Regions from separate parts of the Sphingomonas sp. LR60 genome, predicted to be linked through region 2. Evidence: riboswitches for the same ligand, from Rfam matches in the RefSeq annotation. Region 2 holds a riboswitch; the other holds the start of a gene.

Region 1 (5,311 bases), 2.3 Mb from region 2:
AGCGTCGAGGGCAGTTCCTCGATCGCCCCATCGACGATCAACACGTCGTACGGCGCGCCGGCCGGGTGCCCGTGCTCCAACGGCCCCTCGACCACGGTGACGTTCGGAGTCTGCGCCAGCGCGTCGCGCGCATGGGCAGCCAGATCGGGCAGCGTTTCCACCGCGACCACCTCGGCGACGAGCGACGCCAGCACCGCGGCGGTATAGCCGGCCGCCGCACCGATCAGCAGCACGCGGTCGCCCGGCTGCAATCGCGCCTGCACCAGCAGCCGTGCGGTGGCGAGCGGCGTGTTGAGCGCGCGTCCCTGCCCCAGTTCGACCGCGCGGTCGACATAGGCAAGCGCGGCGGCCTGTGCGGGCACGAAGCGTTCGCGCGGCACCTCGGCCATCGCCGCGACGATGCGCGGATCGTTGACCTGGGTGGTGCGCAACTGGCTGGCGACCATCGCCTGGCGCATCGCGGTGAAATCGTCATTCCGGAGAGCGGGGGCGGAGAGGGTCATGAGCCGTCCTGTGGCATAGCTGTTTTATCGATGCAACACACGTTGCGCCAACGGGCTTGTATCGCGCGCAGAACACACTTTGCAATCGGCCGCTTGACATCATGCCGCCACGCCCGCATCTGCGCGCCCTCACCGGCCTCGAGGCGCGATGGCGGAGTGGTGACGCAGAGGACTGCAAATCCTTGCACCCGGGTTCGATTCCCGGTCGCGCCTCCAGCGGCCCGTCTCAACCGGGCCGCCCGATCGGAACGATGTAGCGCTGCCCCGTCGCGGTGATGCCGGTCTCGACCGTCAGGCCATAGGTTTCGCCGACCAACGCGGCGGTCAGCACCTCGTCCGCCGCCCCCGCCGCGACCACCCGCCCGTCGCGCAGCAGCACGACATCGTCGGCCAGCCGCGCCGCGAGGTTCAGGTCGTGCACCACGAGCACCACGCCGCTGCCGCCCGCCGCCACCGCGCGAAGCTGCGCGCCGACCTCGAGCTGATGCGCGGGGTCGAGACTGGCGAGCGGTTCGTCGGCGAGCAGCCATTCGGGCTGACCGGCCAATACCCGTGCCAGCAACGCGCGCGCACGCTCGCCGCCCGACAGATGCTCGACCCCGCGCCGCACGAAGGCGGTCATGCCGGTCGCCGCCAGCGCGGCATCGACCGCCGCGCGATCCTCGGCCGTCTCGCCCCAACGCCCGCGCCATGGCAACCGTCCGAGCGCGACCAACGTCGCGACGTCGATGTTCCAGTGCACGTCCGCCGCCTGCGGCAGGAAGCCAATTCGCCGGGCGCGTTCCTGAGCCGACAATGTCCGCACGTCGGTGCCGTTCAGTGACGCGCGGCCGCTGGCGGACACATGCAGGCCGGCGAGGCACGCCAGCAGGCTGCTCTTGCCCGCACCGTTCGGCCCCAGCAGCGCGGTGACCCGCCCGCTCGCAAACGCCGCGTTGATCGATTGGAGGACGGCCTTGCCGCCGAGCGTCAGCGAGACGCCTTCCGTTGCCAGCACGCTCATGCCAGCCGCCGCCGCATCGCGATTAGCAGATAGAGGAAGAACGGCCCGCCCAGCATCGACATCGCGATCCCGAGTCGCAGCTCGCTGACGGTCGGCGCCAGTCGCACGAGGCTGTCGGCCAGCGTCAGCAACAACGCCCCGCCCAGCGCCGCCGGCAGCAGGGTCGCGGACGGGCGGTGCCCCGAGAACGGACGGACGAGATGCGGCACGATCAGCCCGACGAAACCGATCACCCCCGCCGCGGCGACCGACGCGCCGACCGTCAGGGCGACTCCGACGATCACCGCCATTTGCAGCCGCCGTGGATCGACTCCCATCGATCGTGCCGCCTGCTCGCCGAGCGTCAGCGCATCGAGCGATCGCGCGGTCCGCGCCAGCACCGCCATCCCCAGCAGGATCAGCGGCACCGACACCATCACCTCGTCCCAGCTCCGGTCGGTCAGCGCGCCCATCAACCACGTCATGATCTCCGACGCGGCGAACGGCGTCGGCGCGAGGCTGAGCGCCAGTGCGGTCAGCGAGCCGGTGATGCTGGTCAGGATCATCCCTGCGAGCGTGAACAGGATCAGGCTGCCCGATCGCCCCGCGATCAGCGCCAGCGCCGCCATCGTGACCGCGGCGCCGGTCAGCGCGAAGCTCGGCAACAGCCACGTCTGCGCGGCATAGCCGAAGTATAGCGAGCACACCGCGCCGAACGCCGCTCCGGACGACACGCCGAACAGCCCCGGATCGGCGAGCGGGTTGCGCAGATAGCCCTGCATCGTCGCGCCGGACATCCCCAGCGCCGCGCCGACCGCGAGCGCGAGGATCGTCCGCGGCAGCCGCAACTCGACGATGATGATCGAACGCGGATCGGCGGCGGTCCAGCCGTCAAGCGGCACCCACACCTTCCCCGCGGCGACCGACAGCGCGGCGGCGAGCAGCACGCCCAGCCCTAACAACAGCGTCGTGCGCGTCATCGCGCCGCCACCTGCGCGCGTACCGCCCGCAACCGCGCCATCCCGGCGATGATCGTCGGACCGCCGCAGTTCATCAGCCGGCCCGCGAACGGCGCGATCGTCACGCGCGTACCTAGCCGCCGCAGCGCGCGATGCCGCTCCATCCGCTCCCCAGCGCCCTGCGCGGCGGCGACCGACAGGATGATGCGCGGCGGATCGGCGAGCAGATATTCCAGCGGCAGCACGTCCCAGCGCTTCAGCCCGTAGCCGGCGCTGGCGTTGCGGAAGCCGGCGCTCCGCAGCATCTCGTCGGGCAGCGTCCCCGCCCCCGGCACCAGACCGCCCGGCCCGAAGATCACCGCGGACATCGGCGGCACCGCGTCGGCGCGCGCTGCGGCAGTGATTCGGCCGGCGAGCGCCGCGCCCCGGGCGGGATGGCCGATCGCCTCCGCCAGGTCTCGCGCCTGCTGCGCGCTTTCCGCAATCGAGTCGGGCAGCGCGAACTGCCGCAATTTTATGTGCATCCGCGTCAGCGCCGCGACCGTGGCCGGCGCGACATGCCCGCTTGCCACCACCAAATCGGGGCGGAGCGCTACCACTTCCTCGGCGGTGCCTGAGGTTGAGGGGAAGCGCCGCGCCCAGGCGAGCGGGACCGACGTAGCGCGCGGATCGTGCGAATAATGGCTGATCGCGGCGATCTGCGCCGGATCGGCGACCTGCATCAGCATCGCGTCGAGGCATGGATTGATCGACACGACGCGCGGCGCGCGTGCAGGCGCCGCACCGATCAGCACCGGCACTGCCAGCACTGCGGCGGCGACCCGCGCCATGCGAAATCTACGATCGCTCAACTTCATCCATCCCCACGCCGACCCGACTCGTTCGTCGTCGCGCGGGAAAAAATCCCCGATCGCCCGGCACACCCCGTCCGCGCGAAGGACAACCGCGATCCGGCAGGTCTCCTGGCTCCCGGGTCGTCGCCGTTCGCCCGGCCTTCCCGGAGCGCGAGCGATCCAGTGGCACACGAGGGGCGAGCGGCTCGCCGGTCACAGTTGCGGGGGCAGCTCCGGATCGTTGCCTACCGGATTTCCTTTCCTGATCGCGTGATCGGGCCTAGCCGCCCGCCAGCGCGCGGGCAAGCGCCGCCAGCAGCGGTACGTCGACCGGCGGCATCGGCAGGTGCATGAGCGCCTCCGGCCAATCCCAGCGGAACGCCTGCGCTGCGAGCGGACGCGGCGTGCCCCGCCACGCGGTACAGCGGTAGAGCAGCATCGTCACAGGCATGTCGGTGGCGAAGCCGAGCGGATCGAGTGCGTCGACCGCGACGCTGATCGCCAGTTCCTCCTCCAGTTCGCGGATCAGTGCGGCGACCGGATGCTCGCCAGGCTCGACCTTGCCGCCGGGGAACTCCCAGAGCCGGCCATGCCGCTTGTTGTGCGGGCGTTGCTGCATCAGGCAGCGCCCCGACCCGTCGGTCAATGCCACGGCCACCACCAGCATCGCGCTGCGATCCTTCCTTAACCCGTTTCGAATATCGTGTGGGTCATGTCACGTCGATCCGCTGCTCGCTCGTTCTCAACCCGGTTGCGGGCCCTTGCGCCGCACACCCGCGGCGCGACCGCGGTCGAATACGGGCTGATCGTAGCGATGATCGCGCTGACCGCCGTCGGCGGCATGTCCGCAATCGGTCACCCGGTAACGGGCATCTTCGCGTCGATCAGCAGCAACCTGCAGTCAGCGCGCTAGCGATTGTTGTCGATCGCCAAGGTACTGAACAAAAACATAGGGTTCCACTTAAACCTTTATCAACCCTGCGCTTCTAGAAACGTCATTGATGGACCTGAACGGTGCGTCGGCGGGTACAGAAATTTAGGTTGTCACTGGAGATCGACATGCAGAAGATTCGTTCGTTCCTCAAGAACAGCAAGGGCGCGACCGCGATCGAATACGGTCTGATCGCTGCCCTTATCGCGGTTGCCGCAATTGCTGCCATGAAGGGCATCGGCACGCAGCTCAACACCACCTTCACCAACGTTCAGACGAAGATGACGAACCCGTAATAGGGTTTGACCGGCGGTGACCGGTGGGGCGGCGGAACATCGGTTCCGCCGCCCTTCTCTTTGTCCGTCCGGCAGGGAAACCGAAAAGCGGGCGTTCGGATCAGGTCCGGTGTGAGCAATAGGGCAGTCAATCCGGAAGGATCAACTCGCCTAGGCGACGCGGCCCATCTTCAGAAACTTGGTGCGGCGATCCTGCCGCAACGCCTCGGGCGTGAGCGGTGCCAGATCGCGCAGCATCCGCTCGATGCAATCGCCCAGCGCACGGATCGCGCCGTCGCGATCACGGTGCGCGCCGCCCAGCGGCTCGGGTACGATCGCGTCGATCACGCCCAGCGACTTGAGATCCTGCGCGGTCACTTTCATCGCTTCGGCGGCGTCAGGGGCCTTGTCGGCGGTACGCCACAGGATCGAGGCGCAGCCCTCGGGCGAGATCACCGAATAGACCGCATGTTCGAACATCAGCACGCGATTGCCGCTCGCCAGCGCGATCGCGCCGCCCGAGCCGCCTTCGCCGACCACCGCCGCGACCATCGGCACGCCGAGCGCGAGGCACGCCTCGGTCGAGCGCGCGATCGCCTCCGCCTGCCCGCGCTCCTCGGCCTGGATGCCCGGGAACGCACCCGAGGTGTCGACCAAGGTCACGACCGGCAGCCCGAAGCGATCGGCCAGTTCGAGCAGCCGGATCGCCTTGCGATAGCCCTCCGGCTTACCCATTCCGAAATTGTGGCGCAGCCGGCTGGCGGTGTCGTCGCCCTTCTCATGCCCCAGCACCATCACGCGCTGCCCGCGGAAGGTCGCGAAGCCGCC
Region 2 (5,311 bases):
CCCTCGGCCGCGGATGTATCTGCCCGCCCCGCTCCCTATTTTACATGGCGGATCGATCAGTCGACGCGAAGGATCTGCAGCATGACCGACTATACCAAGACCGACGAAGCGCTGGCGAAGCTGACGCCCGAGCAATTCTACGTGACGCAGCAGAGCGGCACCGAACGGCCGGGCACCGGCGAATACCTCGGCAACAAGCGCGCCGGCATCTATGTCGACATCGTCTCGGGCGAGCCGCTGTTCGCCTCCGCAGACAAGTACGAATCGCATTGCGGCTGGCCCAGCTTCACGCGCCCGATCGACACCGCACACGTCTCCGAGCTGCACGATGCCACGCACGGGATGGTGCGCACCGAGGTGCGCTCGGCGGGCGCCGACAGCCACCTCGGGCACGTCTTCGAGGACGGCCCGCGCGATCGCGGCGGCTTGCGTTACTGCATCAACTCCGCCGCGCTGCGCTTCGTCCCGCGCGAGGCGATGGAGGCCGAGGGCTATGGCGCCTATCTCGATCAGGTCGAGGACGTCGGCTGACTTGACCTGATAGGCGCGCGGCGCTTTGACGCCGCGCTTTCGATGAGGGCCGAGATGGACGATTGGGAGGAACGCGCGGCACGCCGCGCCGAGGAGCGTGAGCGGCGCGCGCAGGAGCGGGTCGCCAGCGCGCTCGCCCGCACCGAACAACGCGCCGTGGACCGCGAGGCGGCGTCGCGGCTGCGCGAGGAGGCGCGCACCGCCCGCCGCGTCGAGGAGGAACAGCGCCGCGCCACGTTGGTCGAGGAACGCGAGGCGCGCCCGCGCCGCCGCCAGAGCACCGGCGCGCTCGCCCGCACCGGCGATCAACGCCTTGAGCGCGACACGCGCCACTATGCCACCGACAAGGACCCGGCGCGCATCCGCACGCTGGCGGCGCGCGGCGCGACGCCCGCGGCGCTGGCGGCGGTGTTCGGCGTGTCGGTGGCCGAGATCGAGGCGGTGCTGGCCGCGGATTGATCTTGCCGCTACGCCGCGGCGCATGACCGACGATCGCGACGCCCGCCACAATGACAAGATGCGCCGCGTACAGGCCGCGCGGCGCGTGATGATGAAGGGCAAGACCGTCGAGAAGGGCCTGCTGATCGTCCACACCGGCGCGGGAAAGGGCAAGTCGACCGCCGCCTTCGGCATGGCGGTGCGCGCGATGGGGCACGGGATGAAGGTCGGCGTCGTCCAGTTCGTGAAGGGCGCGATGACCACCGGCGAGAAGGCGATCTTCGACGCCTTTCCCGAGTTGATCGAATTCCGCGCGATGGGCGATGGCTTCACCTGGGACACGCAGGACCGCGCTGCCGACGTGGCGAGTGCCCGCGCGGCCTGGGACGAGGTGCAACGGATGCTCGCCGACCCCGAGATCGCGATGGTGATCGCCGACGAGCTGAACATCGTGCTGCGCTACGATTATCTGCCGGTCGACGAGGTGGTGGCGGTGGCGGCCGCGCGTGCGCCGATGAAGCATCTGGTCATCACCGGCCGCAACGCGCCCGACGCGCTGATCGAGGCCGCCGATCTGGTCACCGAGATGACCCAGGTCAAACACCCGTTCCGCGCCGGCGTAAAAGCGCAGGCGGGGGTGGAATTCTAACGCCGCTGGCTGACGTCATCCCCGCCTCCCCCTCCGTCATCCCCGCGAAGGCGGGAATCCAGAACCTCTGACCTTGCGCCTCTATCGACGGACCTGCGCGTCTGGATTCCCGCCTCCGCGGGAATGACGGTTCTCGTGTTACGGCACCCCACCCCCGATTGACCCGCGCGCCGCCCCCGGCTAGGGCGCGCGCCGCGACAGGTTCCCTCTGACCGGGGATCAAAAGGGAACGGGTAAACCCCGGCTGCCCCTGCAACTGTAAGCGGCGAGCCCGCGCGCCACACGCCATTGGCCCCTCACCGGGCTGAGAAGGCGGCGCGCATCGGTGATGACCCGTGAGCCAGGAGACCTGCCTGTTCGCGATCGTCCTTCGCTCGGCCAGGGTGCGCCGAACGGACGGGAAGGCCGCACGGGGCACATCCGGCGGACGAGCCCAGCGTGACGATAACCACCGCCGTGGGCGGTCGACGCCGCGAGGATGCTCGCGCGCGGCGGCCCGCCCTCGGCTTTACGTCGTCACAAGGGGTTACCCACCATGTTCCATCGTCTCGCCGCCCTTCCGCTGCTCCTCTGTTCCACCGCCGCGCTCGCGCAGGAAGCCCCGCGCCCCGACGCCGCCGCGACCGACACCGGCGCCGACATCGTCGTCGCCGCCAATCGCGCGCCGGTCGACGCCGACCGCGTCACCGCCTCGGTCACCGTGCTCGACAAGGCCGCGATCGACCGCGCGCAGGACCTGTCGGTCGCCGACCTGCTGCTGCGCACCCCCGGCGTCTCGCTGTCGCGCAACGGCGGCTATGGCACCAGCACCTCGCTGCGTATCCGCGGCGCCGAGGCCGACCAGACCGTCGTCGTCATCGACGGGGTCAAGATCAACGACCCGTCCTCGCCCGGCGGCGGCTATAACTTCGCCAACCTGCTGATCGGCGACGCGTCGCGGATCGAGGTGCTGCGCGGACCGCAGTCGATCCTGTGGGGCAGCCAGGCGATCGGCGGCGTCGTCAACATCGTCACCCCGCTGCCGACCGCCGCGCTCGAAGGCAGCATCGACCTGGAGGGCGGTTCGCGCGAAACGGTCAGCGCGCGGGCCGCGCTCGGCGGCACCACCGGGCCGCTCGCGTGGCGGGTCGGCGCGCAGAGCTTCACCACCGACGGCATCTCCGCGCTGAAGGCCGGCACCGAGCGTGACGGCTACACCAACCAGAACGTGCAGGCGCGCGCGGTGCTGACGATCGCGCCGGGCATCAGCGCCGACCTGCGCGGCTCCTATGCCAACGGCCGCAACGACTTCGACGGCTTCAGCGGCGACACCCCCGAATACGGCCTGACGCGCGAGTTCGTCGGCTATGCCGGCCTCAACATCGACCTGTTCGACGCGCGGCTGCGCAACCGCTTCGGCTACGGCTATACCGACACCGATCGCGACAATTACAACCCCGACCAGGTCGAGCAGACGCAGACCTTCGCCGCGCTCGGCCGCAACCACCGGCTCGAATATCAGGGCACGCTCGCGCTCACCAAAGGCGTCGACGCGGTGTTCGGCGTCGAGAATGAGGTCAGCCGCTTCAGCACCGCCTCCTCGGACTTCGTGGCCCCCTATGCGCTCGGCACCCCGGCGCGCGGCCGCGCCGAGCTGACCAGCTTCTATGGCCAGCTCAACGTCTCGCCGTTCGACGGGCTGACGCTCAACGGCGGCGTGCGCCACGACGACCACAGCCGCTTCGGCACGCAGACGCTGTTCGCGGGCGGCGCGAACTGGGTACTGCCGACCGGCACCGTGCTGCGCGCGAGCTACAGCGAGGGCTTCAAGGCGCCGACCTTGTACCAGCTCTTCTCGGAATACGGCAATCAGGCGCTCAACCCAGAGCGCGCCAAGGGCTGGGAGGCCGGCGCCGAGCAGCGCTTCATGGACGGTCGCTTCGCGCTCGGCGGCACCTATTTCGAGCGCCGCAGCCGTGACCAGATCGTCTATACCGGCTGCAACCCCGGCACCACCGATCCGCTGTGCTTCGTCCCCGGCTCGACCACCGAGCAGCGCTTCGGCTATTACCAGAACGTCGCCCGCGCCTTCGCGCGCGGGGTCGAGGCGGTTGCCCGCGCGCAGGTCGGTGAACACCTCAGCCTCGACGGCAATTACAGCTGGGTGCTCTCGGAGGACCGCTCGCCGGGCCGCACCTTCGGCAACTGGCTGCCGCGCCGCCCGCGCGATACCGCCAACGTCGCCGCGACCTACACGTTCGCGGAGTCCGGCTCGTTCGGCGTCGCGGCGCGCTTCGCGGGCACGTCGTTCGACAATGCCAGCAACGCCACCAGGCTCGGCGGCTATACGCTCGTCGACCTGCGCGGCGAGCTGCCGCTGTCGAGCAACGTCCGGCTGTTCGCGCGCGTCGAAAACCTGTTCGACGAGCGCTACGAGACGATCGCCCGTTACGGCACGCTGGGACGCAGCGTCTACGCCGGCTTGCGCGGGCGCTTCTGATCGGATGATCGCGCCGCCCACCCCCTCCGTCGCCCCGGACGTGATCCGGGGCCCCGCTTCTTCCTGGCCGTGGCGGTAAGAAGCGGGATCCCGGATTCAGTCCGGGATGACGGCACGGTGGATGATCAGCCGTCATTGCGAGCGGAGACGCAATCCGATCGACACCACGCCACCCGAAAGCCGCTGACATGACCCTCATCCCCGTCACCGACGGCCCTGCCGTGGTCGCCTGCAACAGCTGCCGCCATTCGGCGACCGCGCGCGACGGGGCGGACGGTCGACGCGGCGGCGCAGCGCTTGCCGCCGCGCTCCGGACGGTGCAGGCGCGCGACCCGCTTGTCGCCGATATCGCCGTGCAGGAGATGCCGTGCCTCTTCGCGTGCGACCGGCATTGCACGATCCACCTGCGCGCTCCCGGCAAGATCGGCTATGTCCTCGGCGGCTTCACCCCCGACGAGGACGCCGCGACCGGGATCATGACCTTCATGCGCCACTATGTCGAAAGCGCCACCGGACAGGTGCCCTATGCGCTCTGGCCCGATGCGGTGAAGGGGCACTTCATCGTCCGCGTGCCCCCCGCCGGGCAGGTGGTGGCATGATGCGTTTCGACAGCGTCGCTGCGTTCGACGCGTCGCTCGCCGAGCTGCCCGCGCCCGATGCCGCGATGCGCGCGGCGGCGGCGGCGCGACAGGCGCGGCTGACCAAACCTGCCGGATCGCTCGGCCGGCTCGAAGAGATCGCGCTGTTCATGGCGGGATGGCAGCGCGACGCGCGCCCGCGGCTCGACGACGGACGCGTGGTGATCTTCGCGGGCAATCACGGCGTCGCGGCGCTCGGGGTCAGCGCCTTTCCCCTTCCGTCACCGCGCAGATGGTCGCCAATTTCCGCGAGGGCGGCGCGGCGATCAACGCGCTGGCCGCCGCCGCCGGCCTGTCGCTGACCGTCGTTCCGCTCGCGCTGGAACAGCCGACCGGCGACATCACCCAGACCGCCGCGATGAGCGAGGCGGAATGTCTCGAAGCGCTCGATGCCGGCGCGGCGGCGGTGCGGCCCGGCACCGATCTGCTGATTCCCGGCGACATGGGGATCGGCAACACCACCCCCGCCGCCGCCTTGTGCGCCGCCAGCTTCGGCGGCCGCGCGTCGGACTGGGTCGGCCCCGGCACCGGCGTTCACGGCCCGGCGCTCGCCGCCAAGATCGCGGCGGTCGACGC

Evidence for each region. A riboswitch is a leader RNA that binds a small molecule or an ion and turns the genes downstream of it on or off. The one in region 2 is predicted to bind cobalamin.
Region 1: it holds a riboswitch for cobalamin, as region 2 does, so the genes downstream of both, QP166_RS04060 (ABC transporter substrate-binding protein) here and QP166_RS15280 (TonB-dependent receptor plug domain-containing protein) in region 2, are expected to answer to the same signal.

The regions. Positions count from the first base shown of each region.
Region 1 is NZ_JASPFK010000001.1:865,414-870,724, reverse strand. It holds gene QP166_RS04080 (protein-L-isoaspartate O-methyltransferase family protein) at 1-503, opposite strand, end outside; tRNA gene QP166_RS04075 (tRNA-Cys) at 646-719, shown strand; gene QP166_RS04070 (ABC transporter ATP-binding protein) at 730-1,506, opposite strand; gene QP166_RS04065 (FecCD family ABC transporter permease) at 1,503-2,465, opposite strand; gene QP166_RS04060 (ABC transporter substrate-binding protein) at 2,462-3,274, opposite strand; cobalamin riboswitch at 3,380-3,576, opposite strand; gene QP166_RS04055 ((deoxy)nucleoside triphosphate pyrophosphohydrolase) at 3,558-3,944, opposite strand; gene QP166_RS18915 (hypothetical protein) at 4,092-4,190, shown strand; gene QP166_RS04045 (Flp family type IVb pilin) at 4,337-4,504, shown strand; gene QP166_RS04040 (acetyl-CoA carboxylase carboxyltransferase subunit alpha) at 4,655-5,311, opposite strand, start outside.
Region 2 is NZ_JASPFK010000001.1:3,208,509-3,213,819, forward strand. It holds gene msrB (peptide-methionine (R)-S-oxide reductase MsrB) at 82-531, shown strand; gene QP166_RS15270 (hypothetical protein) at 574-990, shown strand; gene cobO (cob(I)yrinic acid a,c-diamide adenosyltransferase) at 1,013-1,618, shown strand; cobalamin riboswitch at 1,801-1,989, shown strand; gene QP166_RS15280 (TonB-dependent receptor plug domain-containing protein) at 2,154-4,097, shown strand; gene QP166_RS15285 (DUF1636 domain-containing protein) at 4,286-4,696, shown strand; partial or broken gene cobT (nicotinate-nucleotide--dimethylbenzimidazole phosphoribosyltransferase) at 4,693-5,311, shown strand, end outside.